Regions from separate parts of the Sediminibacillus dalangtanensis genome, predicted to be linked through region 1. Evidence: riboswitches for the same ligand, from Rfam matches in the RefSeq annotation. Region 1 holds a riboswitch; each other region holds the start of a gene.
The links. A riboswitch is a leader RNA that binds a small molecule or an ion and turns the genes downstream of it on or off. The one in region 1 is predicted to bind S-adenosylmethionine.

Region 1 (10,148 bases):
CTGCGGTATTGCTACGTTCCGCTACAGGATAACTGTATAATGGAAATTGCCTTATCTTTTATCTAATTTATTTGCGATATAATCGCCGATAAATTGAAAAATAAATACAATTATTACGATTAATACGGTACAGACAAACACCACGTCAAAATCGTGCCGTTGAAAACCGTAAAAGTACGCAAAGTCCCCAAGTCCCCCGGCGCCAATCACTCCGGCAACAGCCGTATAACCGATTAAAGCAATTGCTGTTACGGTAATCCCGGATACCAGAGCAGGTATTGATTCCGGAATCAGAACCTTGAAAATGATCGTGTGCGTTTTTGCTCCCATCGCTTTTGCAGCTTCCACTACACCTTTATCTACTTCCTTCAGGCCGATTTCCACCAACCTTGCATAGAACGGTGCAGAACCGATAATCAATGCGGGCAAAGCCGCTTTCGGACCACGAATCGTGCCGATAAGAAAATCCGTGAACGGGAAAAGCAATAAAATTAAAATAATAAAAGGAATTGCCCGAAAAATATTAACTAGTCCCGCAGCCAGGAAGTTCAGTATTTTATTCTGCCACAAACCACCTTTGGCTGTAAGAAATAACAGAAGTCCCAGCAAGATTCCCAGAACGACCGTTCCTGCGAGAGATATCAATGTCATATAGAATGTTTCACCGATCGCTGTCCAAATATCCTCCATTTTCACGTTTGGAAAAAGTTCACTCAGCATCTGCATCCACCTCCACTTCAACAGAGGTAGTTTTAATAAAGGCAATCGCTCTTGCTATCTCCTCGTCAGAGCCATCCATATGGACAAACAAGGTTCCATATGCCCCTTTTTGTGTTTGAGTTATTTTACCCTGAAGAATATTGACAGCCACATCAAACTGCTTTGACACCTGGCTTATCAACGCCTGATTGGTTGTTTCCCCAACAAAATGAAGCCTGGCGACTTTCCCGCTCTGATAATTTTCCAGTAAATGGAGCGACTCTTCTTGATCCTTGTCCCCCATGACCTGCTCCACAAACCGCTTGGTTACCGGCTGTTGCGGATGCAGAAAAACATCCAACACATCGCCTTGCTCTGCTACTCTGCCAGACTCCATCACAGCGACTCGGTGGCAAATCTTGCGAATGACATGCATCTCGTGTGTAATCAAAATAATGGTTAATCCTAATTTTTCATTAATATCCACAAGCAACCGCAAAATGGCATCTGTCGTATCCGGGTCAAGCGCCGATGTGGCTTCATCACATAACAGCACCTTTGGATTATTGGCCAACGCTCTGGCAATACCGACCCGCTGTTTTTGCCCCCCGCTTAATTGGGAAGGATAGGCATCCTCTCTTCCTTTAAGTCCGACTAATTCTATCAGTTCATCTACCCTGGCTCTCCTTTTTCCCTTCGGAATACCTGCTATTTCCAGAGGAAAAGCAATATTGTCACGAACGGTACGGGACCAGAGTAAGTTGAAATGTTGAAAAATCATTCCTATTTCCTGGCGTGATTTACGCAGCTGTTGCTTTCTCATTGCGGAAATTTCTTTCCCATCAATATAGATTTGTCCTTCAGTCGGATCTTCCAGCCGATTAAGCAGTCGGATGAAGGTGCTTTTACCAGCACCGCTGTAGCCGATCACTCCGAATATTTCACCTTTGCTTACTTCCAAGTTGAGATTATCGACAGCGAGGACATCCTGATGCTTGGCCGGATAAACTTTTTTCAAGCCTTTAATTGTGATCAACTTTCTTCCTCCTCAGCAGTACTTGCCGAACTACCTAATATATCTTTAGCGGGCATTAAAAAACGCCTTTCCGTTCACAAGAGAACAGAAAGACGCAGTAATACTACTTTCACGTTCTCTCATCTGCCAAAGCTCGTTGCTTCGCAGGAATTGGCACCATTTTAACCAGTAAACTGGTTAACGGTTGCCGGGCTTCAAAGGGCCAGTCCCTCCACCTCTCTTGATAAGAGATTGCTATATTTAATTAGGTCGTTCCTTAAGCGCTAAATAGGATTTTAGCATCAGGACAGTAGGGTGTCAAGCTAATTCATTAATAAGAAGTGCAATAATCGTTTTCCAATTTCAGGTATGATAGGATGATGAATGAGAATAACATACAGAGAAGTAAGGAGTGGTGGGATGAAAGCCCCGATTTTTGAGCTTCCGATATTGAATTCGGACAAGACCTATCAACTGAAAAAAGATCTAGGCAAGGTTATCGTGCTTACCTTCTGGGCATCCTGGTGCCCTGACTGTGCAGCAGATTTACCCAAAAAGGAACAGCTATATAAAACCATCAATAAAAAGGATGTAGAAATGCTGACTATAAATGTGACCGGGAGAGAGCGTTCGCCGGATGAAGCAGAGGCATTTCATAAGAATTTTCTGCAGCAGCCCACCTTGGCCGATGAAGGGACAAACGTTTACGATATGTACCGCTGTCAAGGAGTTCCCACTACTGTCATCATTGACAAGCAGGGCAATATTGCGGATAAGTTTGGTGACAAAGCCCCTTTTTTGTCCATCGTCGAAGCACTGGGCAGACAACTTGATTAAGGTAAGTAAAGTAGTGTTTCAAAGAGCAAACAGTCCCTGTACCTTCCCTTCCAGGAGGCAAGGTCAGCAGGAAACGCAGTCAACTTCCGCTCTCCGTTAAACAGTTTCTCCGCTATGTCCTTCTTTACGTCCAGTCGTAAAGATACAGCAGACGAGCTTTGCGGTTCAGCATGTAGTTCAACCATACCAGAATGAATTTCTACCCAAGCAGAGTAATCCTCCACGGTCACAATTATGCCCAAGTTCTTTCGCTCATACAGATGCGACAAATCATCGCGATTTTCCAGGCGTCGTTTCCACTCAACCAAAAGTTGTTCTGACAAATCTACCGCCTCCCTTTTAACAGTAGTTCGCCATCCACTATGTAATTCCTGCAAATAGGAAAGGCACATTGGTTGGAGCGTAAGCATGTGCAATAAAGAGGCCGTGACAAAAGCATGGCCACCAAAGCAAAAAAACGAACGAATCCTAAATACCAATCAAATTCGTTCGGTTATATTTGGATATTCTCTTTTTATCCTGTTGTTTGATGCGTGCTTCGAATCGCTACGGCAAGATACTTCGCTACGTTTTTGTGCTCTGATTTCCTCATGATCAAGGCAAGAATGAACCGTATTCTTCTATTGGCTGATAGGTATCTAAACAGTGAAGAAGACGAAAAATCTCCTGGTTTCCAGGCTGCTTTGCTTTCTATCCGTAACGGCAATAGGCAGAACTAGACAAAACGGTATCCTTTGCCAAGTTAGCTGAAGCCGTGCCCGCTGAAAGCGAAGTACCTTGCCGGAGTGGAAAATTGCACTTTTTTTATGAGAAGGGTAGGCTTTTTGCTCATCAAAAAAACCGAACGAATGGTGAAATCGTTCGGTTTTCATTTTAGTTACGATTCTTTTGTCCTAGGCTCTTTTTATTTCTGTATTTCTGCATCTTTTCTTGAATATGTATCAATGACTGAAAAGCGTAGACTTTTTCCTGCACCCGGCCATTTTCCACTATTAGCAGACAGGGAACACTTTCTACTTGATACGATTGCATGAAACCTGGAAAAAGAGAGGCATTCATTTCATGGAAAAGTGAAACCTCTTCTATTTGTTCTAATACTAATAGCATTTTCTCAGCCATTTTGCATGTCCCGCAAAAAGGTGTATGAATAAACACAAAGCCTTTTGAAAAATCCTTCAATTCGCGTTCATTCTTAATTTGCCACATATGATTCCGTCCCTCTTCCGTTTTGCAAATGGCTTATTCGCCGCTTATAGATAAAGTGGATTCACCGCTATACTTCTGCTCAATAGAGCTGCTGCTAATTCCGCCTCAGGAGTAGCTGCCACTTCCCTAAAGGTTTTATCTACATAGATATGTTCTGCATGAGGAAGTTCGATGGACAATTGCTTTCGCAATTTATGTCCTGCATTATCTTCATCCACCAGTATAAAGACATCCTTATTATCCAAATCATATTCTATCAACAGCTCTTCCAGCCTTTCGACACCCAAGGTACCGTTGGTGCAAATAATTTCGATTTTTTCATCGATTACTTTCTGAATCTGTACCTTGTCGGTCCGCCCCTCCACAATAATCACTTTATCAGCATCATTCATAGCGTTCACCTGCTTTTAGTCGGTAAGTTCAAAACTGCGGCCAGCTTGCTTAACAATAATCCCCTGTCACATTTACGGTAACAAGGGATTGCGTTCGCTCTCTTTAATCATTGTATTGATTATTTCTTATTTGATGCATGGCATAGGCAATATCATAAAAAAGAAGGCTCCGAATACGAAGAGGCTTATTCTTCTTCGATCATTTCCTGATATTGATCTGCATTCATCAGTTCATCGACCTGTGAAAGGTCCTCTGTTTCCACAACGATCATCCACGCTTTTTCATATGGAGATTCATTGACAAATTCAGGGCTATCATCGAGATCTTCGTTTACTTCCACTACTTTACCGTTGATTGGAGCATACAACTCAGATACCGTCTTGACGGATTCCACACTGCCAAATGGTTCGTCCGCTTCAATTGTGTCTCCAACTTCCGGTAGCTCGACAAAGACAATATCCCCTAACTCGGATTGTGCATGGTCTGTAATTCCGATCCGGACTTTTTCCCCTTCCACTTTGACCCATTCATGTTCTTCTGAGTAACGTAATTCCTTTGGTAAACTCATCCTAAAACCTCCACTTTTTTGTTTCCTTCCTTTAGCTTGTCCTGTTGTCCTGTTTCAACTATCTAAAAAGCGAACATCCTTCATCTAATATAGTAGCTCCCCAAGGCAAATTCCAGTGGTTTGCTTCAATAGATTATTTCCACGTTTCTTCATAAACTTCCGGTTTAAAACCGACTGTTGCTTTCTGTTCGGATTCTAAAATTGGCCGCTTTATCAACATTCCATCCGAAGCAAGCCATTCCAGCATTTGATCTTCATCTGCTTCTTTCAATTTATCCTTCAAGCCTAATTCTCGATACTTTTTCCCACTTGTATTGAAGAATTTTTTCGCAGGCTGTCCGCTTTTTCGCACGAGACTTTTCAATTCATTTTTGGATGGCGTTTGTTCCACAATATGTATTTCCTGATAATCGACTTCGTTGTCGTCCAGCCATTTTTTTGCTTTTTTGCATGTTCCACAGTTTGGATACCAGTAAAACTTCAATGACATGGCAGCACCCCCTTCAATTTCTTCCTATATTATCATATCTTGCTGTTATATTTCATGCAAATCTGTCAACAAGCATGTTTGACGGCAGTCTGCTTGAGAGGGAATAAAAATTGGGTGATTTCGAAAATTAAGTTGCGTGTTTTGTTTCGCTTCGTTACTGAATTATCGTCGTAGTAGACAGAAACTGCGCAGTAACCGTGATTGGAAGTTTCATTGCCTATTCAAAAAGAATGGTAACCAACGCTTCGGTAGCATACTTCGCTTTCCGCGGGCACGGCTTCAGCTAACTTGGTAAAGAAAACAGTTGGGGTTCCGTCTTTTCTTCTTCTCTTGGACTTTTTGCTTGTTTTTCTAGCTACATGCAGTCCCAAGTAATTCAAGAGAAAGTCCCAGCGAAGGAAATACCCGAAGACTCCTGCGGGAGGAAAGGCCTCGGTGAGATCCCGCAGAGCGTCAGCTCGAGGAAGCTCACCAGCCGCCCGCGGAAAGCGTAAGGTATTTCCGTAGCGCTGGACTACACCACTACTATACAAAGGCACACGGACTACAAAGGAAGTTACTGCGTAGTTTATATTCTTTATGAATGGTACCTTTGCTTACCAAGTCCGGTGGCAATGTTATTCCACCACGAACAAAAGCGCAAGCGCCTTGCTCACCCCCGACAAGCTTAAGAACAGCCTCGGCGTGGCGCTTTTTGCCACACCGAGGGTGGGCTTAAGACCTCGAGGGGGTAGGCGCTGGAGCTGGACGTGGCTGTTTCAGCCAATAATGATCCACAAACAGTTAAATTTATCATTTCCTATACACTTAAAAAGGGCGGCTACAGTCATTTGACTGAGGCTGCCCTTTTTAGAAAGAGATTAGTGATCAGACGACATATTTTTCTTCTTCGATGATCCGGTTGGCAATTCCCCGCTTCTTGGCAATGATATTAATCGGATCATGTCTCGTCAGCTTACGCATCGCGGACAGCATCATTCTCAATGTATCGCCTTCTTCGCTTGCAATCAATGTTTCCTTAGCATCGGCTTCTACGCGATTAAACGCTTCCTGTACATATACCTGGGTATAAAGAAGCTTGAGCGAGCTTTCTTCCAATCCAGATTTGTTTATTGCTTTTTCTGTACGCAATACAGCCGCTTCCATGTTATAAACCTCATTGACTATATCTGCTATATTAGCAAGGATTTCCTGCTCCTGTTCTAACTTCTTCCCATATTTCTGGGCAGCAAGACCAGCGGCCAGCAAACCGATTTTTTTTGCGTTTTTCAACAGATATTTTTCCTGTTCCAATGGCTCCGAACCTACTTCTTCCGGCATCAGCATCATCAATTCTTCCTGTAAGGCCTCGGCTTTTTGCAGCAACGGCAATTCGCCCTTCATCGCCTTTTTCAGGAGAGAACCGGGAACTAGGAGCCGATTGATTTCATTCGTCCCTTCGAAAATTCGCTGGATACGAGAATCCCGATACATTCGTTCCACTTCGTATTCCTGCATGAATCCATAACCGCCATGGATTTGGACCGCCTCATCCGCAACAAAGTCCATCAATTCTGTCGCAGACACTTTATTCAACGAGCATTCCACCTGATACTCGGCAATAGCAGCAGCAACTGCCTTGCCATCATTGAGTTCCTCGCTGCTCAAATTGCTCATCCGTTGTTCAAACAAACCGACTGTACGATACACCGCACTCTCGTTGGCATATGTTTTAGCAGCCATGGTAGCCAGTTTTTCCTGGATCAAAGAGAATCGTGAGATTGGTGTATTGAATTGTTTGCGTTCATTGGCATACTTGGCAGACAATTCGATACCGATTTTCGAGCCGCCGACACCTCCGATGGCCAACTTATAACGCCCGACATTTAATATATTAAAAGCGATCACATGTCCACGACCGATTTCACCGAGTACGTTTTCTACCGGAACTTGGGCATCTTCCAGAATAACCGTTCTTGTGGAAGAACTTTTAATACCCATTTTCTTTTCTTCAGCACCTGTCGAAACCCCTGGAAAGTCTCTTTCTACAATAAAAGCTGTGAATTTCTCTCCATCAACCTTGGCATACACAATGAATACGTCAGCAAAGGCTGAGTTGGTGATCCACTGTTTTTCGCCATTCAGCAAATAATGGGTTCCAGCATCGTTTAATTTTGCTGTTGTTTTGGCTCCAAGGGCATCCGAACCTGATCCCGGTTCAGTCAATGCATATGCAGCGAGTTTTTCCCCGGTTGCCAAAAGAGGCAGATACTTTTGCTTTTGCTCTTCATTTCCAAAAAAGACGATTGGAAGAGATCCAATTCCGACATGCGCTCCGTGTGTAACCGAAAATCCGCCTGCCTTGGAAAACTTTTCAGTGATCAGAGAAGAACTGATTTTATCCAGCCCCAATCCACCATACTCTTCTGGAACATCTACTCCAAGCAGACCTAATTCTCCTGCCTGCTTCAATAATTGAACGGAATGTTCAAATTCATGGTTTTCCAGCTGATCAATTTTCGGAACTACTTCTCCAGCAACAAAGTCCTCGGTTGTCTTGGCGATCATATGATGCTCATCCGTGAAATCTTCCGGAGTAATAATATCATCCGGTTCTAAGTCTTCTATAATGAATGCGCCGCCTTTAAACATTCTTTCTTTTGTTTCACTCATGTTTTTCGCCCCTTTTCCTTATTAAATAGAAATGTTTTAAACCAGTTCGAATACGCCTGCAGCTCCCATTCCTCCTCCAATACACATGGTGACGACACCAAACTGCTCATTCCGACGTTTCATTTCATGAATAAGACTGAGTGTCAATTTTGTTCCGGTGCAGCCGAGCGGATGCCCAAGAGCGATTGCACCTCCGTTCACATTTACTTTATCCTCATCCAGTCCCAGGGCACGAATCACGCGCAACGACTGGGAAGCGAACGCTTCATTCAATTCAAACAACCCAATATCAGCGAGATCTAAACCAGCAAGTTCCAAGGCTTTCGGAATGGCCTTTATCGGTCCAACACCCATGATTTCCGGTTCTACTCCTGCTAAAGCAAACGAACGAAATTTAACCAGTGGCGTCAGTCCTTCCGTTTCTGCTTTTTCTCTGTCCATTACAAGGACGGAAGCAGCTCCATCACTCATTTGCGAGGAATTACCGGCTGTTACCGTCCCTTTCAATGCAAACGCAGGCTTTAATTTTGCCAGCACCTCTTCTGTCGTATCGGCTCGTACTCCTTCGTCCTTACTAAACGAAAACGTTTCTTCTTCGACTTTGTTTTGCGAGCCGATTTTGCGGGTGGTAACTTCAACCGGAACCACTTCGTCGTCAAACTTCCCCTCTTTCAGAGCGTTGGCTGCTTTCCTATGGCTGTTAGCCGCAAAAGCATCCTGGTCCTCACGGGAAATATCAAACCTTCGGGACACTTCTTCAGCAGTATGGCCCATTGCCATGTAATAGCCAGGCGCATTTTTCACCAGCTCCAGATTCGGTTTGATGACATGGCCTCCCATAGGAATCAAACTCATCGATTCGGCTCCGCCAGCGATGATCGTATCGCTATGGCCCAGCATGATGCGTTCTGCAGCATAGGCGATGCTTTGCAGGCCAGACGAACAATAACGATTGACTGTAATGCCAGGAACCTCCAATGGCAATCCTGCCAGTCCGGCAATATTACGGGCCATATTCATGCCTTGTTCAGCTTCCGGCATCGCACAGCCGATAATCACATCATCAATATTGCCTTGATATCCGTCAGCCCTTTTCAATGTTTCTTTGATGGTCAAAGCTGCAAGATCATCGGGACGGACATTGGCTAAAGCGCCTTTTTTTGCCTTTCCGACCGGTGTTCTTGAGCCAGAAACAATCACTGCTTCTCTCACAGCACTTCCCCCTCTTCTAAAATAAGTGTGGCATTAATTGCGCAATGGTTTCCCCTTAAGCAGCATGTGCTGCATTCTTTCTTGTGTTTTTCTTTCACCGATCAAACTTAAAAATGCTTCCCGTTCCAAATCAAGTAAGTATTGTTCATCGACAAGGGTGCCTGGCTTCAGGCGTCCGCCTGCAAGTACAAATGCCAGTTTGTCTGCAATCTTTACATCATGCTCAGATGCATATCCCCCAAATGCCAGCGACTTGGCGCCCAGCAGCATGGCTGCATAACCAGCCTCTCCAACAACAGGAATTTTCTCCCGTTTTGGCGGTTGGTACCCGGCCTTACTTAAAGCAAGCACTTTTTGCTTGGCGTCATGCAGTAAATGGTCTGTATTCACACTTATTGCATCCCGGTTGTTTAGAAAGCCGTTTTCTCTGCCTTCAGCTGCCGATGTCGATACTTTGGCCATCGCAATTGTCTCAAAAACTTTATTGGCAGCTTTCTGCAAATCAAAATCGATTCCCTGCGGCAAATCTCTTACTTGTTTGATGTATAATTCTTTGTTGCCGCCTCCACCAGGAATAAGTCCTACACCAGCTTCCACCAGCCCAATATATGTTTCCTGGGCAGCCTGAATGGAGCTGGCAGGCAGACAAACCTCTGCACCCCCACCGAGCGTCATCCCAAACGGCGCCGCCACAACTGGTTTCTCTGCATATTTGACTTTCATCATGGCATTTTGAAAGTGCTTCACAACCATTTCGATCTCGAAGAAATTATCATCCTGCGCTTCCATCAGCATCATCGCCAGATTGGCCCCAACGCAGAAGTTTTTGCCTTGATTGCCGATGACAAGACCCTGGAAGTTCTTTTCAACTTCTTCCACGGAGTAGTTGATCATTTGGATGATGTCAAGACCAATCGCATTGCTCTTCGAGTGGAATTCCAATCCGGCCACACCGTCGCCTAAATCAATCAGACTCGCTCCAGTGTTTTTCTTGATGACTCCCTTTCTGTCTTTCAAACCTTTTATATTGATTTCTTTCTGGTTTGCCTGCTTCTGGCGGTATTCACCATCCTGAT
Region 2 (10,148 bases), 1.6 Mb from region 1:
AATCGCGTTATACTGCTCCTGCCCCGGAGTAGAAGTCAGTACCGGCCCCTTGTCTATCCAGCTTTCAGGATCTTCAGGAGTACGTGTTGTGGCAACACCTATTGCAGAACGATTCGTACCAAAAGTGGAAACAGCATAATATAAATAAAAGGTATTCCCCTTTTTCACAACGTCAGGTGCCCATAAATGACTTACTCCATACGACTGCACCCAATCGGGTGCTGGTACTTCTCCGATAGCTTCCCAGGGGCCGCCTATAGTTCCGTTCGACTTTCGCAAATATATACCGCCCGGGTCGTCCGGGGTTCTGGCGATACCCGTGGAAGCGACATAATAGGTGCCGTTATCTTTAAATAAAGCCGGATCATGAACAGGGTCATCGACCACCCCTTCGACGTAATCCCCAATATCTCCTGACATCGGCACTTTACCAACGGGCGGCTTTCCATTTGCCACCACAACCTGTCCATCGCTCTGATCTTCAACTCCATAGGAAAACGCCGCGAGAACAAACAAAGCCATCATGAATAAAACGATTCTTTTTTTCACCATGTAACCTCCTGCTTTTTATCTCACGTAAAGCCTGGCCTGCACAGTGTCAGTAGGCAACGTCACTTTTTGGCCAGGAATCCCAAAATAAGGCTTCCCGTCCTTTTCCCAAAACAACTGTTGTACTCTTGCATGGCGATTATGGTCATATAGAGGATTCCCAGTGATGTGCTTGTATGGACGAGCATGATAGACAATGAAGTCAATCCCCTTATCATCTACAACGAAACTGTTGTGACCTGGTCCATATTCCCCGGTTACCTCTGATGATTGAAAAACAGGCTCTTTTTCTTTATACCAAGATTCTTTCTTAAGAAGGTCACTGTCCGATTCTGCTGAAAGCAGTCCCATCGCATAGCGGTCATCTGTAGCGCTTGCTGAATAGGCAATAAATACTTTCCCATTCCGTTCAAGAAACGCAGGGCCTTCGTTTACATGAAACCCTTGTTGCTCCCATTCAAATTCCGGTGTGGCCAGTAAGACTTGCGGTCCCACGATAGTCCAGGGATTTTTCATCTTCGCAATATAGAGGTTGGAAATGGTATCATTGTTTACCTTTTGCGCCCAAACAAGATAGCGGTCTCCGTGATGCTCAAAAGTTGTAGCATCGAGTGAAAAGCTTTGGAAATCGGTGTTTATTGCTCCTTTTTCGACCCATTCACCTTCTAATGGATTGGCGTCTGAACACTCTAGAACGTACGGACGAATCGCCCATATATCCTCTTGATCACCGGCTGCAAAATACATATACCATTTTCCATCAATGAAATGTATTTCCGGAGCCCAAATATGCTCTGACATTATCCCACTTTCATGTTTTCTCCAGATTACTGTTTCTTCCGCAGTCCGAAGCCCTTCGATTGTCTTTGCTCTTCTTAAAACAATCCGATCATAAAGCGGATAGGAACCGGTAAAATAATAGTAGCCATCTGTATGTTTAAGTATATAAGGGTCTGCTCGTTGTTCAATCAATGGGTTGACAAACGATGACTCAACTATTTTTCCGTGAATGGTATGCCATCCTGGGGTGGAATACATTTCTTCAGTTATCGTCTCCCACTGTACACAAAAATCCCCGGTTACTCCTCCTTCCATCTCCAATTTCACTGTTCCGGGTAAAACCGGTTCCATTCCTGTTTTCGTTTCAACTGTAAACGATTCCACTGTTGGATTTTTCATTTTCTCCCTCCTTCTTTTTCCATTATACACTCGGTTATTCATACGTACAACTATGATATTTTAGTTAATATACATTTATACGTACTTACGTATTACAAGTAGAAATGATGCCAACTCTTACAGTCTTCTGGCTAGAACTTTACAGGCATTACAATAGAGCAGGAACAACAGCCTTTCTTGACAGGATGTACTCGTGGTGGGATAATGCAAGCATCTATAGAGAATCTTATACTCTTATCAAGAGAAGGTGGAGGGAATGGCCCTGCGAAGCCCGGCAACCGGTGAATAGACTCACACGGTGCTAAATCCTGCAGCACTGCTGCAAGATAAGAGGAAGAGCCGGCACGCAACCTCTTCCTTTTGTGGAAGAGGTTTTTATATGGAGATGGATTATTGTTATATTAATAGAAAGCGAGGTGCTTACATTGAGTTCAATCCAAGTGCAAGGTGCTCCTGCCATCTATCATTGTTATCAAGGGGTATTGGAATTACTTCCTAAAAAAATTGCGGAACAACGATTTTCCCGCGGGCTGCTGCTGCATGGCGTGAAATCATGGGAAGCAGCGAAGCGTCACTTTGTCGATCCCGGAGTGCCGCTGACCTACCTATCTTATCATCATGAATGCACCCATGAAGAAGCCGGCCGGATTGGCAAAACAGCTCTTAAGGAAAATTCCGAGTTCATTATCGGAGTAGGCGGGGGGAAAGTTCTGGATTTGGCAAAAGCAGCCGGAAATCAAACAGGACTGCCAGTGATTTTGATCCCGACCTTGGCCTCGAACTGTGCAGCCTGGACACCGCTTAGCGTATTTTATGACCAGGAGGGGAACTTCGAAGAATACATTGTTTTTCCTCGAAGCACCTGGATGGTGCTCGTGGAGCCGAACATACTGATCGAGTCGCCATCTTCCTTTTTACGTGCAGGAATCGGGGATACTATCGCCAAATGGTATGAGGCTGACGTACTAACACGCGATCTTCCGACAAAAGCGATTCCCTTAGAAATCGCGTTGCAGGCTGCCCGCCTTTGTCGGGATACTTTGCTTACAGAAGGCACGGAAGCACTGAAGGCACTCAAAGCCGGTTCGGTCACTGATTCATTTAAACGGACGGTTGAAACCATCATTATGGCCGGAGGAATGGTGGGAGGTTTCGGGGATCAATACGGACGCATTTCAGGGGCCCATTCCATTCACAATGGATTAACCCACTTGCCGGAAACCCATTCGATTCTGCACGGAGACAAAGTTGCCTATGGTATTTTGGTTCAATTAGCGTTAGAAGGGCGACCGGATGAAATCAACAGACTGCTTCCGCATTATCGGGAGCTGGGGCTGCCAACAAGCTTGTCCGATTTAGGCATTGAACCGGAACGGAAGGGTGCAATAGAAACGATTGCCGCTGCCGCGACAGCGCCGGGAGAGTCGATTCATTTGATGAATATAACGGAAACACATCAGGTGGCAGACGGCATTCAACAGCTGGAACAGTGGCTGGAGAATGCGGCTCCGTAATCGGCAATAAGGAAAGGGGACCGGACCATTCATGAAGCAGACCTACGCACTAATCCAAATGGACATCGCTTTCGGTGATCCGCAAACCAATTTCCGGCATGCGGAAGAACTAATTAGAGAAGCGGTGGAGAAAAGAGCACCAGATACCATTCTGCTGCCGGAGCTTTGGACAACTGGATATGACTTGACACGCCTCGATGAAATCGCTGATGAAGATGCCAATGTGACGATTGCATTTCTGAGCAGATTGGCAAAGGAACTGGACATTAATATGATAGCAGGCTCGGTAGCCAATCGAGTGGACGAAGCGACAAGCAACACCTTGCTAGTAGTTGCCCGGACAGGGGATATTATCAAGCAATATAGCAAAGCGCATCTGTTCCGATTGATGGACGAGGAAAAATATTTAATAGAAGGAAACAGCGACGGAACTTTTGTATTGGAAAACCAAAAGAGTGCAGCGGTTATTTGCTATGATATCCGTTTTCCGGAATGGATCCGGACGCACATGCTGGATGACACAAAGGTTCTCTATGTCGTCGCTGAATGGCCGAAACAGCGCATTGATCATTGGCGGGCTCTCCTGATCAGCAGGGCTATCGAAAACCAATGCTTTGTGGTTGCCTGCAACCGCTCCGGTTCTGATCCTAATAACGAGTTTGGCGGAAATTCCATGATTATCGGCCCATGGGGAGAAGTTCTTGCAGAAGCAGGGCTGGAGGAGACGATTTTGACGGGAACCATTGATTTGGAGGAAGTAGAGAAAATCAGAGCGACCATTCCGATATACAGCGACCGTCGGACTGACTTATACAAACTGAAATAAGTGAATCTCAAGCAGAAATAAAGCCTGGATAGCATCCAGGCTTTGTGATAATATCATTATTTAGGCCGTTATCGTTGTTTTAGGCTTCCTTACCAAGGCCATAATACCAGCAATTAAGTACAACACTGCCGGAATCAGACTCATTCCCATAAACAAGACGAAAGACAAAACAGCGGTGATAATCAACATGATTCCTGCTGTTTTTGGCTTTTTATTGCCTTTCAACAATACGATGGCTACAATTCCCAGAATAATGGCCAGCAGCGAAATAATGATCAAGTACCAGCTACCGCCGGAAATCATTTCAGAGATGCTTCCCATATTCTCCATACCCTGTTCTGCAAACATATTTTCCATTTCCTGTACAAAATCATCGTTATTTTTCAACGTCATTAGCGTTATCCCGAAAAACGTGAAAAGAGCATACAGGATAGCCCCGATAACCCCAAGTACAATTTCTGCCGTTCGTTTCATTTCCAATTCCTCCTCTTTTTGAATTCTTTAGTGTCCCGCTACGTCCCGTTTTGTGAAAAACAACCAGGACAGGACCATGAAAATAACATAGTAAACGATCAGAACACCGATCGAAAATGACAACGTCATGCCTTCAATCAACGGTGTTCCTCTAAAATACTGCTCCAAGTTTGTGTTTGCAAACAAAATATATTTGGCCCAATCGTATTGCATGAAAAAGCCTATGATCGAGTTCCCGGCCATCATCAGGAAAATCGCAAACCCAATCGCCAAGCCGCTGTTTCGGAAAATCGAGGAAATCATAAATGCAAAAGTGGCCATCATCACCAGATTGATCAATTGCAATCCATAAGATCGGCCCATCTCTGCCCAAGCAGCTATTTGCGTATAATCACCTTGGTTTTGGATCACCAGCAAAGGGTTGGCACCATTGACCCCAAAAAATACCGCCCCGGTAATCCAGGAAAACACAAGCAAAAACACAAGCGATGTAAAGGCAAACAACAAAACAGATGCATATTTAGCAAACAAGATTTTTGTCCGGGCAACCGGCCGGATCAACAAAAGTTTGACCGTTCCCCACCGAAACTCGTGGGCAATGATGCCTGCTGCTACAATGATGGTGAATAGACTCAACAGAGCGGACAACATCACATTTTCCACCACAAACTGCCACGCATCGTACTCTAAAGGTTTAATGTCATTGTCCAGATAATAGTTGTTTTCCTGTATCCCCCAATGATTGGCGACATCCTCCTCACTGCTTCCCTCGGCAATTTCGGCATTTTCCTGCTCCAACTGCTGCCGCCAGTCATCACCATACTGTGCTTCGTCCACATCTCCTACTGTTTTACCGAGAATGGCTACACCAAGGATGATAGCTGCAAGGATGCCGAACATGATCCAGGTAGACTTTCTGGCAAAAAGCTTCGCTTGCTCGTTATAGACGAGCCTGAAAAAATTACTCAATCGCATTCTCCCCAATCACATCTAAAAATTTATCTTCAAGTGTCGAGCGTTGCACTTGTACACCAAATACGTCCACTTGCCCTTGTACAAGACATTTTACAATGCTCGGAATTTCCTCACGTTTCGCTGTCAGTTTGATATGATCGCCTTCCATGGTTGGTTCGAGCTGTAACGTCTGGCGCAGAAGCTCGTTTGCCCGGTCAAGCGGCACAGCCTCAATATGTATCATATCTTCGTCTGTTTTTGTCAGCGCTTTGACTGTTTCGATTGCGACAAGATCCCCGTTTTTTATAATGCCGATGCGGTCGCACATCATTTCTATTTCGGAAAGCAGGTGACTGGAGACAATGACGGCCACGTTTTCTTTTTCCGCCAAAGTCCGGATATACTGACGGATTTCTCTAATGCCATGCGGGTCGAGTCCGTTGGTTGGTTCATCTAAAATCAAAACCGACGGTCGATGCAACAAGGCTTGGGCGATACCTAACCGTTGGCGCATTCCAAGAGAGTATCTACCGGCTTTTTCGTGAATCGGCTTCTCCAACCCTACTAATGAAACAACTTCCTTGATCCGCTCCTCGGTAATGCCAGGCATCATTCTTGCATAATGGAGAAGGTTTTTCCAACCGCTCATGAAGGGATACATTTCCGGGTTTTCCACGATTGCTCCCACATGTCGAATAGCATCCTTGTAGTTGGACTTGATACTGCTGCCTTTGATCAACACATCCCCTTCGCTGATTTTCATCAATCCGACCATCATCCGGATTGTCGTTGTTTTTCCTGCTCCATTTGGTCCAAGAAAACCGAACACTTCGCCTGGGTTTATATCAAACGTCAACCCTTTGATTATTTGCTTTTTACCGATATCTTTCTTTAAATCGATTAACTTCATTGCCGGCTCTACTGCCACTTACTGGACACCTCCATTTGTAATGCGTTCTTCTTTCATGTACGTATCTGCCTTTCCAGAGGTTTCATTAAAAATGACTATTTCCTTCAACCGAAAGGAAAGATAGCTGGGTTCCGAGATTATTGATCAAACGTTTGTTTAAGAAAGGGAGAAATGGAGGCACATCGACGTTGTATCTTTTACATGCAAAAGGATGCATCTACTAAACATTTGATCGTTGCAGCGCAATTCTATCTTTCGCTAAAGCAAATAATCACACCTGTCTCCACCCTTCGCGTCTTTTAGCGAGGCTGGTGTTTTCTGTATGCCGCGTGATAAGTCGAACCTATTCCTTTGCCAAAATCGAGGGCATGCTCGATCGCCGCAGTGACATATGCCTTGGCTGTATCAACCGCCTGCTCCATCGTTGCTCCTTTAGCCAGCTCAGCGGCAATCGCTGCCGAAAAACTGCAGCCTGCCCCGCTCGTGTGAATGGTATCGATATGCGGCTGCTTCCACTCCTTAAATTCGCTCCCATCATACATGATGTCGACAGCATCTTCCTTCCGAGCACCCCCTTTGATGATGACATAATCCGAGCCAAAGCGATGTAGCGCTCGTGCGGCATGTTTCATCTCTTCCTTGTCGGTAATCGGGCCGCTCTCCAATATTCTTTCGGCTTCATGCAAGTTAGGGGTGATAACGGTAGCAAGTGGAAACAACCTTTTCCTCATTTCATCAATTGCGTCATCTTTTAAAAGCTGCGATCCCATTTTTCCGATCATGACTGGGTCTACTACCAAATTTGCGGGTGGATGTTCCTCCAGAAGACGGGCAACCAGGTTGATAATTTCTTTCGTAAACAACATCCCGGTTTTGACAGCATCCACTCCGACATTTTTTTTTGCTGTATAATACTGTGCTTCTATCGCTTCCAACGAGTTGGTGAACATTCCTTTACTCGTCACCGGATTATTGGCGACAATAGCTGTAATCGCGGCCATGCCATAGACGTCCCGTTCCTGAAATGTTTTTAAGTCGGCCTGGATACCTGCACTGCCTTGCGCCGCAGATCCAGCAACCGTCAACACTCTTGCAATCATATTGAAACCCCTTTCCATTTTTTAATTCCCTTTTTCATCACGCATCAGTACGTTCACTATCGCACCTGCACCAATAGCAAAAACAGTCGCGAAAAAGTAGTTAAAAACCTTTCCATATAGGTACTGTTCCACCACAACGAACAATAGATAAACAATCCCGGCTGTCAGTAATGTCACAGCTGTCCGATATCTCGGCACGCCTTTTCTTATGTATCTTAACTCGACTAAAAATACAACAATGCCTATCAACAGGATAATGAGTGCTCCCACCGCCATTTCCGTGGTCAGATAGCTAGTGACACCAAAAACAATCAAGAAAGTCGGCAGGATCAACGGCAATATATTTTTCAACGCATTCTCTCCTCTGTATTGATAATTTATGCAGAACATTTGGCAATCTATAGTTTAGCATCCTTTTATCTATTATACTAAAGAAGAAAAAATGTTTGGAATGGAGGTAGCTTATGTTGAACTCCCCGATTCGACTGTTCCGGATATTCGGCATGATTGAAGGAACTTCTCTTGTCATCCTTCTATTTATCGCCATGCCATTGAAGTACATAGCAGGCTTTCCCGAGGTGGTCACCCTGGTGGGTTCCCTTCACGGATTTTTCTTTATCGTTTATCTGCTGGTCATCGCCTATACGACATTTAAAATTCGTTGGGCGTTCAGGTGGCTCTTTGGCTCCTTGCTGGTAGCCTTCATCCCTTTTGGCAACTATGTATTGGATTATCGACTGCAGAAATCACGCTATGTCTAAAAAAACCAGGCCGCTTAGCTTACCCACGCGTAATGGTACGAGGGGAAAACGGAAATACACCAGAAGGGGAAGTATCTCCATTCCACGGGCAAGGTATGCTAACTCCAACGTGAAGAGGCGAGCTGAAGATCCACTTGGTAAAGCGCTCTTTACCAAGTTAGCCCGCGGAAAGCGAAGTACCCTGCCGGCGTGGAGAGTTGCACTATTCACATGAGAAGGGTTAGAACGGTTTGCTTTTTGCTTAGCCAGGCTATGAGAGAATTATAAAAACCGAAACGAATTATGGAGTCGTTCGATTTTTATTGGTCTCTACGCTTTTGTCCTCGCCTCCAAATCTGTTGTTTTTTCAACACAAAGGCTTGGCTTAAGAAGCCAAGGTACTTCGCCAGGACAAAAGCGCAAGCGCCTGTTTAAAGGAGTACAGGCTAGAGCCGCCACGTCCTGTGGCAACGCCTGCATGACCCACATCGTGTAGGCCCCCGACAAGCTAAGAACAGCCTCGGCGTGGCGCTTTTTGCCACACAGAGGGTGGGCTTAAGACCTCGAGGGGGGGTAGGCGCTGGAGCTGGACGTGGCTGGTTCAGCCAATAATTATCCACAGACAGTTAAATTTATCATTTCCTATACAAGAACGAAATAAAAGGCAGCCCTCCCGCCTCATCCGGCGATGAAAGGCTGCCATTTCTCAGACAGCGAAGAAAAACCAAATAATCATAATTAACTGGATGACCACTTTGGCTGCAGCTCCTCCGAGAAACCCCATCAAGGAACCCAGCGAAGCCTTCCATGCCTCCTCGGTTGTTTTCTGTTGGATGATTTCCGTCAAGAACACGGCGACAAACGGGACGATGATGATTCCGAACGGCGGAATGATAAAGGAACCAACAATTACTCCAACAGCAGCAATTCTTTCTCCCCACTTGGAACCGCCATATTTTTTCACGAAATAACTATTGGCAATGATGTCAGATACTATCAGAATGATGGTAAGTATCACCATGGCGATCCAAAACAGAAGCGATAAATCGCCGTCTATGAAGAAAAAGTACAGCAAAAAACCGATCCAAAGCATTACCGGAGCGGGAATCAACGGAAAAATGATGCCGGCAAAGCTCAGTAGAAAACAAGCTACAATCAAAATCCAAATGACGATATCTATGACAATCCCCTCCTTTCTTTCTGCCGATTTCAACTACAGAAAAAGGCTTGGCCAGGATTACATGGCCCTTGCTCCGATTGAGACCATTTCAAACATGAAAAAGAGACTGTACAAAAACATGTACAGCCCGCTTTCTATCAGGAATCGGCAAGTAAATCAGCAAATTCCTTCATATATGGAGGCAAATCCGGCGGACGGCGGCTGGATACGATATGACCATCTACTACTACCGGTAAGTCCTGCCAATTGCCACCTGCATTGATCATATCATCCTTGATACCAGGTGTACTGGTGACGTTTCTTCCCCTGACAATATCTGCGGAAATTAACACCCAGCCGGCATGACAAATCTGACCGATTGGTTTTTCATAATGATCCATATGCCGAAGCATTTCCAATACTTCAGGGAAGCGACGAATTTTATCTGGCGCCCAGCCTCCCGGGACGAGGATTGCATCATAATCCTCTGCTTTCACATCAGCATAGGCATAATCAGAGACCGCAGGCACTCCATATTTTCCAATGTATTTTTCGCCGGCTTTTTCCCCGACTAAATGCACCGTCGCCCCTTCTTCCTGAAGACGAAGAATCGGATACCACAGTTCCAAATCTTCGAAGTCATGGGCCACAAGTGCAATGACCTTTTTGTCCTGCAAGCGCATTTTTGCACCCTCCTTCACTACATTCGCCCTTTGGGCAACTTTACTAACCTACAGTTTATC
Region 3 (10,148 bases), 940 kb from region 1:
TCACAGGGACAGAAATCAGGATAACAGGAATTACATACAAAAGAACAAGCCTCGCCCGTTTGTAAATGGTAAATAGCTCCTCAAATATTACAAAAAAGCCATGCTATGATGGAACAGTAAAACAAAACGAAGAGGAGAGTGTAAGGAAATGTTCAAGAAAGTAACTATGGTAACAGGAATTTCAGCAGCATTACTCTTTGGAGGAGCTTTTTCTTCTTCAGTAGATGCGCATGCAAATAACGCAGACAACCAACAAGGAAAGTCCTACCAAGTCTATTACTCTGTAAATAGCTACAATGGCAAGCTTTCACAAGAAGATATTCAAAGTATGATAGATAAATATTTCAGCAATTACAAGTGGAACCAGAAGCAGCAGCAAGCTCCGGCAAAACAAGAACAAGCACAGCCACAAAAAGCTGAAGAGCCCAAACAGCAAGAGCAGACAAATGAACAGCCTGCAGAACAAAAAGAACAGGAATCTGCAGACCAAAAGCAGCAAGCAGAGGCTCCAAGTAACGAGCAAGCTGAACAAGCTCAAGCACCTCAACAAAACAACAACGAAGCTACAGCTGAAGAGTCCAAGCAAGAACAGACGCAAAATGCAGGACAAGAGCTTAGCCAATTTGAACAGGAAGTAGTAGAATTGACCAACCAGGAAAGAGCCAAGCAAGGTCTTGATCCTTTGGAAATCGATACGGAACTAAGCAAGGTTGCACGCGAAAAATCAGCAGATATGGCGCGTAATGGTTACTTCGACCATAACAGCCCAACTTACGGTTCTCCGTTCGATATGATGAAGCAATTCGGTATCTCTTACAACACTGCAGGGGAAAACATTGCCAAAGGACAGCGTACTCCGGAAGAAGTAGTAAACGCGTGGATGAACAGTGAAGGCCACCGTGAAAACATTCTTAACGGCAACTTCACGCATATCGGTGTCGGCTACGTCGAAAATGGCAATGTATGGACACAACAGTTCATCGGTAAATAATAGACAAGTAGATTTGGACAAGGGCTGCCCCATTCACCGGTGAATGGGGCAGCCCTTTTGAATTGGGGTCAGTCCCTCCCATCGTAATACGATGGGAGGGACTGACCCCAAAAATTTATTATTTTTTTGTAGGGGTTGGGCATGGTTGGTTCGTCTATAAAGTGAAATGGTCAGGAGAGGGGGAGCATCCATTCAAGATGAACTGCTTATCAAGAAAATTAAATCGGGCAATCAACAGGCGCTACGGCTGCTGATCGAGCGTTATAAGCACCATGTATTCAAAGTGACAATGAGCGTGTTGCATGATGAAAAAGCAGCTGAAGATGCCGCCCAAGAGACATTTATCAAGATGGTAGATGCTCTCCCCTCTTACCAGCATCAAGGTTTTAAAACCTGGCTTGGTCGGATAGCTTTCCATAAAGCGATCGACTCCCGTCGGAAACAGCAGCGCATGAAGGAAGATTTCAATGGCCCCTGTCAAGAATATCACCATGGCCAGGTTGACAGTGCGGAGGAACAGGTATTGCTGCGAGAAAGAAGACAACGTATCAGAGAGCAAATCGATCAGCTTCCGGAAAAACTGCAGTTTGCTGTCCGCTGCTATTATTTAGAAGGCATGTCCTATGCCGAAATCGCTAATCAGCTCGATTTGGCCGAAAAGACAATTGAAGTACGGCTGTATCGAGCGCGAAAATGGATGAAAGCCCATTGGAAGGAGGATGATTTTTAAATGATTCATGTTGAAGAGGAATTGTGGCACTACATAGACGAAACAATCGATGACCAGAAACAACAGCAAGTCGAAGCTCATTTGGAGACTTGCCAACACTGTTTTGACCATTACCTTGCATTACTTGAACAATGGGAAACACCAGGGCATCTAGCCGATTCGTTTACCGAAGCAACCATCGACAAAATAAACGTTCAACAAGTACTGCCCAAAAAGGACAGACAGAAAAAAGCATCCTCCACATCCAAGGAAGTAAAAACCATAAGCCATTATTTATTGGCAGCTGGACTAACTATTGTATTAATGGCAAGCGGCATCTTCCAGGGCGTTTTGCATATAACCGATCAAACGAGTCTAAATAGCCGGCCGTCCATGACAGACAGCCTCATGCAAAAAACGGACAGCTGGCTGACGCAACTAATGAAGGAGGAAAATCAATGAATAAATCATCTGTACTTGCTTTCTTTTTAGCGCTTATTCCCGGCTTTGGCCATATGTATCTTGGTCAAAAACGTAAAGGGGTGCTCTATCCGTTACTTTTCTTCGGCACAATAGGCTTTGGAACATTTGCTTATTTCATCTCTGCGTTTAATGGGTTCATTCCTTTGACACTCCTTGGCGCATTTTTGATTTGGGCAGTAAATGTCATCGACATGATTATTACCCTATTGATGCGCAGCAAAGTACAGACTTCCGGTCAGTCGGCCGACACTACTGTTCCGTCTCCGAGTGCGATTGTTTCCCAACCCGAGAATTACAATGAACGATTCACGACGATTTTACTGTCTTTCATTCCTGGGGTCGGCCATTTTCAGCTCGGCTTGAACCAGAGAGGACTAACGTTTTTGGCCGGGTTTTTCGGAGTAGCGTCTATGATTTTCTTTGTTGCCTTTGTCAGCCATCAGGGAGGCTTTTTAATTTTTCTGCTGGCCATGCCGATTATTTGGATATACAGCTTCTTTGACGCGATTCAGCTATTGAATAAGAAACAGAACGGAGAAACATTGGAAGACCGTACCATTATCGAAGATCTGGATCAGTATCGGGAAGAGGGTAAGAAAAGCAAAATGCTAGCCACTATTTTGGCGATTTTCCCAGGGGCAGGCCATATGTATTTAGGATTACAACGAAGAGGCCTGCAGTTAATGGCCGCATTCCTGCTGTCTATCTATGTGCTGGACGTTCTGCGTCTCTCCATCTTTTTATTTTTGATACCGATCATCTGGTTTTTCAGCTTTTTCGATGCCTTGCAGCATACAAACAAAGCGGAACAGGGAGACCTTCAGGACATACCGATTGTCAAGTATTTGGCCAACCATCAAAAATGGCTGGGCATTGCCCTTTTAGCGCTTGGTCTTTTCTACATTGCCGATTCAATCCTGCTGCCAGTCATCGCTGAACAGGTACGTAACGCCTTTCAAATCGACCTTTGGTACTACTACCACCAATATTTTCAAGTATCGGTCGTTTGCCTGTTGCTGATAGCCGGAGGAATCCGATTGATTATCGGGTCGAAACCGAAAAAGGGAGGAAATGAACAATGAAGAAATGGCGGGTAGGATCTATCTCGATGGGTGCAGCACTCGTTTTACTGGGAATGGTCATCATGCTCTCTCAATTTCTCGAATGGGATGCAACTACGGTTTTGCTGGCCTGGTTTCCACTTATCCTTGTTGTTTTAGGAGTGGAAATCATCCTTTACGTCTACTTGTCCCAACAGGAACAGCCAGTAGTAAAATATGATTTTTTATCGATTATTTTTATTACCTGTCTTGGCGGGATTGCCCTTATTCTATTTATTGGCGCCTCAACGGGAGTGCTGGACAAAATAAAAACTACTGTTCAGGCAGAAGATGTCGAAGCAACATTGCCGCCGATCGAAAAACAGATCGATGAAAAAGTGAAAAAAATCGTTTTGGAATCAGCCGAGGGAACGTCGCTGGAGACGAATAACACAGGGGATGTCCATATATTTGGCACCTTCCATTCAAACACGATGAACCAGAAGGATATCAAGCCGGAGGAAATCGCCTCTTTCCATCAGATTGGTGATACTTTATATATTGAAATGCTTGAGGCTCCAACCAGCCGATTCGGCTACGATGTAAGCCGGTTTACTGCGACTGTTTCCATTCCCGGCAACATGGAAACCGAAGTCCGGTCCTGGTTGGATGAAGCCCATCTGAACCTGGCTACAATCAAAAGTGACTGGTCACTAAAAGAGGTTGATCAGGTGTATCTGACTAATACGGATTCGGCCGATGTTCAACTACAGGCAGACAATATATGGCAAGAGAAAGACAGTGACCAAACAGATACATTCGGAAAAGGCACTCACCAGCTCGACATCGAAGCAGCCAACCAACTGCACACCAAATAAATTCTTTACCCTGGTAGAGCATTGGGGGGACAGTCCCTTCCATCGTAATGCGATGGAAGGGACTGTCCCCCATTTCAAAAAATTTTCTTAATGGGGTTGACTCGATCGATAGGGTGATTTATAATTCTTTAAAAGATTGAAATTTCCAACAAATTGAATAATGAGACTCTTATCCAGAGCGGCGGAGGGACTAGGCCCGATGATGCCCGGCAACCTTCAGGCAATGATGCTTGAAAAGGTGCCAATTCCTACAGGTCCATGATCTGACAGATAAGAGGAGGACTCCGGATATACGCCCTCTTCTTAGGAAGGGGGCTTTTCTATTCCCCTCTTTCCAACACAACATTTCATTACCTGCTTCCACGGCCTTAGGTACAATTTTTCCCTAGCATTATCACACTTAGGAGGAATTAAAATGACAAACCCATTTCATTTACAAGGTACCGAAACACAACTGCTTCACGGAGGACAGACACCAGATCCGGCTACAGGGTCCCGGGCTGTCCCGATTTATCAAACAACTTCTTATGTATTCCGCGATACCGAGCATGCGCAAAACCTTTTTGCCCTAGCCGAACCAGGCAACATTTATTCGAGAATCATGAACCCGACTGTCGATGCATTTGAACAACGAATCGCTCTTTTAGAAGACGGCGTCGCAGCGGTGGCCACTTCGTCCGGCATGGCTGCCATTACCCTGTCGATCCTGAACCTTGCCGGGAGCGGTGACGAAATTGTAGCCGACAGCAATTTGTACGGCGGCACCTATAACCTGTTCGTCAAAACGCTCCCTCGCTATGGAATCAATGTCACCTTTGTTGATGCATCTGATCCGGAAAAAGTCCGCGCAGCTATTACGGACAAAACCAAAGCTGTCTTCGGAGAAATCATTACCAATCCCAGCCTGAATGTACTCGATGTGGAAACAATCGCTGCAATTGCTCATGAGCAGGATATTCCATTCATTATCGATAATACCTTCGCCACTCCATACTTAACCAAACCAATCGCCTGGGGTGCGGACATCGTCGTCCACTCCGCGACCAAGTGGATCGGTGGACACGGTACAACAATCGGGGGTGTAGTCGTCGATGGCGGGCGTTTTAACTGGAACAACGAAAAATTCCCTGAGTTCATCAATCCCGATGAAAGCTATCATGGCATTCGTTATGCGATCGACACTGCACCGGCAGCCTTTGCTACGAAGTTACGTGTACAGCTGTTACGCGATATTGGTGCCTGCCTAAGCCCGCAAAATGCATTTTTGCTTTTGCAAGGCTTGGAAACGTTGCACCTCCGTATCGAAAAACATAACCAAAACGCTCAACAGGTCGCCGCTTACTTAAGCGATCATCCAGCTGTGGAATGGGTTGCGTACCCGGGATTGGAAAACCATCCTTCCCATCAGCTCGCAGAAAAATATTTAAACGGAAAAGCCGGCTCGATTATTACTTTCGGCATCAAAGGCGGTCGTGATGCCGGACGACAGCTAATCGACAACATTACCCTTTGGTCGCATGTTGCCAATGTCGGGGATGCCAAGTCGCTGATCATCCACCCTGCTTCTACAACCCACCAGCAACTGGATGCAGATGGACTGAAAGAAAGTGGTGTAACGGAAGAATTGATTCGTCTGTCGATCGGTATTGAAACGGCAGAGGACTTGATCCGGGATCTCGACCAGGCAATCGCCAAAGCTACCGGAACACAACCTACCGTAACGGTTACGAACGAAAAGGCAATCCAGTGGGCGCTTCACTCACCATTCGACCGGACAAACGGACTGCGGCAAAAGACCATTGCCGTACTTGGAATAGAACCCGACGCTGATCTGCCGGTGTATCAGACAGCAGCAAAGTTGCAAAATCTCGGCTATAAAATCATTCCGGTTCATAATGGAAGTGAGCCGATCCTTAGTGAGACACCAGTGGCTAGCCTGTCAGCGATCGAGGATGAAATCGATGTGCTTTATACACAGGACACGCTGGCGGCTGAGGCCATACTGGCAAACGAAAGCCCGATTGAAACAAAGATACTATGGCTCGATTCTCAGGAAACCAGCCTGGATGTCACCGACCAGGCGCGCGTGCAAGGGATTACCGTTGTCGAAAGTCTTTGCCCATATCAGGAAGCGGTAAGACTGAGAAGCGGAGATACGAGACAACAGCCTGTCCACGCTTGATATAGCATGTACCAGTACGAAAAATAAAAGGACTCCCCTCATTTAAAAGCCGCTTGGAATCATCCAAGCGGCTTTTGTATATTGGAATATTAGAGGTATCAGATATGGGGCAACCGGTTTATAATGAATTTATTATTTTTTACCTTTGTATTAAATAACAAATTAAGGTTTTACTAGAAAGCTTTATCTTAAAATAGATCTTTAGCAAAGATCTCATGCTTTAACTTTAATGAAGACATTTTCAAAGTAGAAGATCACTGTACTCGTCTTTTTTTGACAAGGTGAATTTACTCCTTCTAATATCCCCTTCAGGTATTTTTTTACGGTAGGACTTGATATCTTAAGTTCTCTAGGGATTTGATTAATTTGTAGCATCTTCATGAACCCTAATATGCAACATTAATTTTCCTCCATATAAAATAACCAACATATCATAGAAAGTTAGATTAATATAACAAAAGTGTAAAGACTCATTAGGTACTTACTGTACACTCTATTTCACCTTTTCAATACGAATTCCTCATGTTAACAATAAAAATATCGTCCAGCGTTCATTCATGCAACGCTGGACGATGTTTTTCACCTCAGAAAACAATAAGAAATTCTTCACTGCCTTCCTACACCATCCCATTTTCATCCCATGCTTCCAAGGTTATAGATTTATGTCTCGATTATCCATTGGTTAATAGAAACAATTACAGCTAATATTTGTTTTTCAGCTCCCGTACCTCTTCTTCCAGCTGTTCAACCCTTTGCTACAGTTCCTTTTTTGGTTCAGAAATTTTTCTGCCAATCATACCAAAAAAGCCGAACAGAGCTATGATTCCGCCGGCGATTGCCATGACAAACAATAAAACTATTTCTGCCAAGATTATCCCTCCCTCTTTCACTAGAAATTCCGCTTTTGTTACCTATTTTAACCCGGCATTCCAACACGTTTGTTCTGCTGAAGAATATCTTTTATCGTCTTATCAAGCGTATCGAATCTGAACTGAAAACCTTCCTGTTCCAAACGTTCTGGAATTACCCAGCGACTTTTTAACACGAGTTCCGTTTCCGTCCGGATCAATACCGCTCCCATTTCCAGCATCCATTTCGGTGCTGGCAAACCTATCGGGGCATTCATTTCCGTTCTTAATCGCTTCATCAGCTCCCGATTGCTGACGGGGTTGGGGGCTGCACAATTAAAGACACCGCTCAAGTCATCCCTTCCTTGCAAAAACAGGACAATTTGAAACAGATCTTCCACATGGATCCAGCTGAATTTTTGCTTTCCAGATCCCTGGACACCGCCGAGACCAAATTTCACCAGATTTAAATAAGGAGTCATCACCCCTCCCCCTGGCCCTAAAACGATAGCAGTTCGGAGAGCAGCTTGTCTTGTATTCGGTAAATCAAAAGAAAAGAATACTTCTTCCCATTTTTCCGCCACATCCACAGAAAAGCCCGTGCCTATTTCTCCGTTTGTTTCCGTCATCGGCCGATCTTCCGCATGCCGGTATATCGTAGCGGTACTGGCGTTAAGCCAAACCGGCGGCGGGTTATCACAAGCCTTGATGGCTTCGCCGAGAATGGTCGTCGTGTCGATTCTTGATTGCAGGATTTCCCGCTTGTTTTTATCATGATAACGACAGTTGACCGATTTACCAGCCAGATTGACGAGCAAATGCGCCTCTTCCAATGCTTCTTTGATGGCATCCCTGTCGTCCCATGATATGTAAGAGGGCTGTCTTGATATAATACCTACGTCATATCCCTTCTCTTCAAACCTACTTTTGAAATAATTACCGATAAAGCCTGTTCCCCCTGCGAGGATCACTTTTTTCATCATCAAAACCCCAATCTGCATTTTATCCGAATTGGTTGTCTCTTGGTGTTTTGCGTTTATTTTAACATAGATAACTATTGGTAACGGCGCCTATGCGTGATAAGATGAAGGGCTATGACTCCTGCCTGAATCCGTTTTTATCCATAAATGAAATCGGCGTGTTGGACAGTGTTGACCTCATCAATTGAAAAACGTCTTCTTGGGATAACAACTCCTCCCTTTCAGATATCATAGCTTGTACCCTCATACCATACCCCAGAATAGTGAAGAAGGCAGATATTTTTTCAGCATCCAATGTATCAGGTATCGGTCCTCTATTTTGCCCTGCATTAATCCACTTTACGGAATGCTGAAAAAATGCTTCCTGGAATTCCTCTAAGATTTCTTGATCTTCTGCTTTATTTTGGTGACTTATCAAATAAAAGAAAATTTGGTTGGAAACGCTGGACTTAGAATGAATAAAGGATTTTAACGTCTGGCGAAGTGGCTCGCCCAATTCTGCTTCTTTTTGTTCCTTGATACTAGTGTGAAACTGCTTATCAACTTGTTCTAATTGATGCTTCAACACTAAGACAAACAATTCATTTTTACTTTTAACATAATGATAGATTGCACCTTTCGAAAGACCGCTACGCTGTATGATTTCATTCAACGTTGTCTTCTGACACCCTTTTTCAGAGATAATCTCTTCTGTGACTTTGATTAGTTTCTGGAAGCTTTCATTCTCATACATGTTCTGTACACTCCTAGTGATCATATAACTTAACTATACAGAGGTGTAAAGTTTCTGTAAACCGCTTGCGTACCGACCGTCGGTATGTTACTTTTTTCTTAATTACTATCTTATTAAGGAGGTTGAAAGATGGTGAAAACAGCTCAAGGAAATCATCTTTTTTATCGCTCATGGCTTGTTCGAGAACGCTTGTTACTGTTCACTGGAGGAATCGGCCTTCTTCTTGGCGGTGTTTGTCTTTTCATTGTGCTTTTCAAGGGAGCTGCTATTCCTCCGGAAGGGGATTTGTTTAAAGCCGTATCTTTTAATGTCGCTATTGGAGTCTTTTTAATAACGACGGCCATACTACTACCTTTGGTCAAGATGCCTGACTCTAAACAAAGACTATTTCGATGGGGTCTCTTCATTTGTAGTCTATATAGTTACGGCGCAGAAACCATTCAGCACATTCGAGGAATAAACCCTCGTTTTTCAGTAGCCGGAAATCTGATTGACCAAGTTGCTGGCGGGGTTTTCGGACTTGTATCCCTGTGTATAGTCGGGATATACATTATGTTGGCCTTCTACATTTTCCAGCCTGTTATGCTGAAACAAAATCCAATTTGCACCCTCGGTTTAAGATACGGTATTCTTTCAACGCTGATTTCCTTTGCGGCTGGTGTCTGGATGATTGTATTACAGGGACGATTTGTCGGCATGGATGGAAACATTATCTTGTTCCATGGTTTGGGGTTTCACGGATTACAAGTTATGCCAATCCTTGCCTGGGCCTTCGTCCAATCCTATTCTGATAAGAGAAAACAACGGAAACTGATCCACTTGACTGGAGGGGTTTGGAACTTATCACTAGGAATGATCGGCATACAAACAGCACTAGGAAAAACACTTCTTCAGCTAACCATTACCTCTACCGCATTCTACCTACTGACAATAGCCTTTTTTACAATCTTTCTTTCAACAGCATTTCAATTTTTTAAAAATCCAAAAAGGATTGCTTCCATTGCTTCGGAAGACAAAGACTTAGCAAACTAAACATCATTTCTTCATGGTGGCTGAAACAATGTTTCTGCTCAGGGTGGACAAACGCCGGATACAGCTACTTCCCTGCCAACGATGATGATGTTCGGTATTATCGTTAGTGCCTTAGGATTACTGGTGCTTGCTTTAAGAAAACACATGGGGATACTGTTTCCTGTCACGTGAATCAAGTATAAAATGGAGAACATCTCTACGTCACTTTTGAAGGAGTGACTTATGATTATCAGGTCAACAAAACTTGGGTAACAGATAAAGATGATCATTCG

Region 2: another riboswitch for S-adenosylmethionine. It lies ahead of ERJ70_RS01105 (iron-containing alcohol dehydrogenase family protein); the one in region 1 lies ahead of ERJ70_RS13580 (methionine ABC transporter ATP-binding protein).
Region 3: another riboswitch for S-adenosylmethionine. It lies ahead of ERJ70_RS17820 (PLP-dependent aspartate aminotransferase family protein); the one in region 1 lies ahead of ERJ70_RS13580 (methionine ABC transporter ATP-binding protein).

The regions. Positions count from the first base shown of each region.
Region 1 is NZ_CP046956.1:2,701,193-2,711,340, forward strand. Features, by position in the region: gene ERJ70_RS13575 (methionine ABC transporter permease) at 52-720, opposite strand; gene ERJ70_RS13580 (methionine ABC transporter ATP-binding protein) at 710-1,735, opposite strand; SAM riboswitch class I at 1,852-1,965, opposite strand; gene ERJ70_RS13585 (TlpA family protein disulfide reductase) at 2,135-2,551, shown strand; gene ERJ70_RS13590 (hypothetical protein) at 2,548-2,874, opposite strand; gene ERJ70_RS13595 (thioredoxin family protein) at 3,425-3,730, opposite strand; gene ERJ70_RS13600 (toprim domain-containing protein) at 3,802-4,149, opposite strand; gene gcvH (glycine cleavage system protein GcvH) at 4,335-4,718, opposite strand; gene ERJ70_RS13610 (arsenate reductase family protein) at 4,852-5,208, opposite strand; gene ERJ70_RS13615 (acyl-CoA dehydrogenase FadE) at 6,076-7,860, opposite strand; gene ERJ70_RS13620 (acetyl-CoA C-acetyltransferase) at 7,897-9,072, opposite strand; gene ERJ70_RS13625 (3-hydroxyacyl-CoA dehydrogenase/enoyl-CoA hydratase family protein) at 9,106-10,148, opposite strand, start outside.
Region 2 is NZ_CP046956.1:187,378-197,525, reverse strand. Features, by position in the region: gene ERJ70_RS01115 (arabinan endo-1,5-alpha-L-arabinosidase) at 1-552, opposite strand, end outside; gene ERJ70_RS01110 (family 43 glycosylhydrolase) at 568-1,728, opposite strand; SAM riboswitch class I at 1,960-2,061, shown strand; gene ERJ70_RS01105 (iron-containing alcohol dehydrogenase family protein) at 2,154-3,242, shown strand; gene ERJ70_RS01100 (carbon-nitrogen family hydrolase) at 3,274-4,068, shown strand; gene ERJ70_RS01095 (DUF4064 domain-containing protein) at 4,129-4,542, opposite strand; gene ERJ70_RS01090 (ABC transporter permease) at 4,570-5,517, opposite strand; gene ERJ70_RS01085 (ABC transporter ATP-binding protein) at 5,504-6,406, opposite strand; gene thiD (bifunctional hydroxymethylpyrimidine kinase/phosphomethylpyrimidine kinase) at 6,706-7,506, opposite strand; gene ERJ70_RS01075 (hypothetical protein) at 7,528-7,857, opposite strand; gene ERJ70_RS01070 (DUF3817 domain-containing protein) at 7,971-8,267, shown strand; gene ERJ70_RS01065 (DUF456 domain-containing protein) at 8,953-9,459, opposite strand; gene ERJ70_RS01060 (type 1 glutamine amidotransferase domain-containing protein) at 9,564-10,088, opposite strand.
Region 3 is NZ_CP046956.1:3,636,467-3,646,614, forward strand. Features, by position in the region: gene ERJ70_RS17795 (CAP domain-containing protein) at 149-991, shown strand; gene ERJ70_RS17800 (RNA polymerase sigma factor) at 1,158-1,721, shown strand; gene ERJ70_RS17805 (anti-sigma factor family protein) at 1,722-2,162, shown strand; gene ERJ70_RS17810 (hypothetical protein) at 2,159-3,265, shown strand; gene ERJ70_RS17815 (hypothetical protein) at 3,262-4,101, shown strand; SAM riboswitch class I at 4,268-4,378, shown strand; gene ERJ70_RS17820 (PLP-dependent aspartate aminotransferase family protein) at 4,517-6,283, shown strand; gene ERJ70_RS17825 (TIGR01777 family oxidoreductase) at 7,200-8,114, opposite strand; gene ERJ70_RS17830 (TetR/AcrR family transcriptional regulator) at 8,224-8,844, opposite strand; gene ERJ70_RS17835 (hypothetical protein) at 8,974-9,876, shown strand; partial or broken gene ERJ70_RS17840 (sortase domain-containing protein) at 10,071-10,148, shown strand, end outside.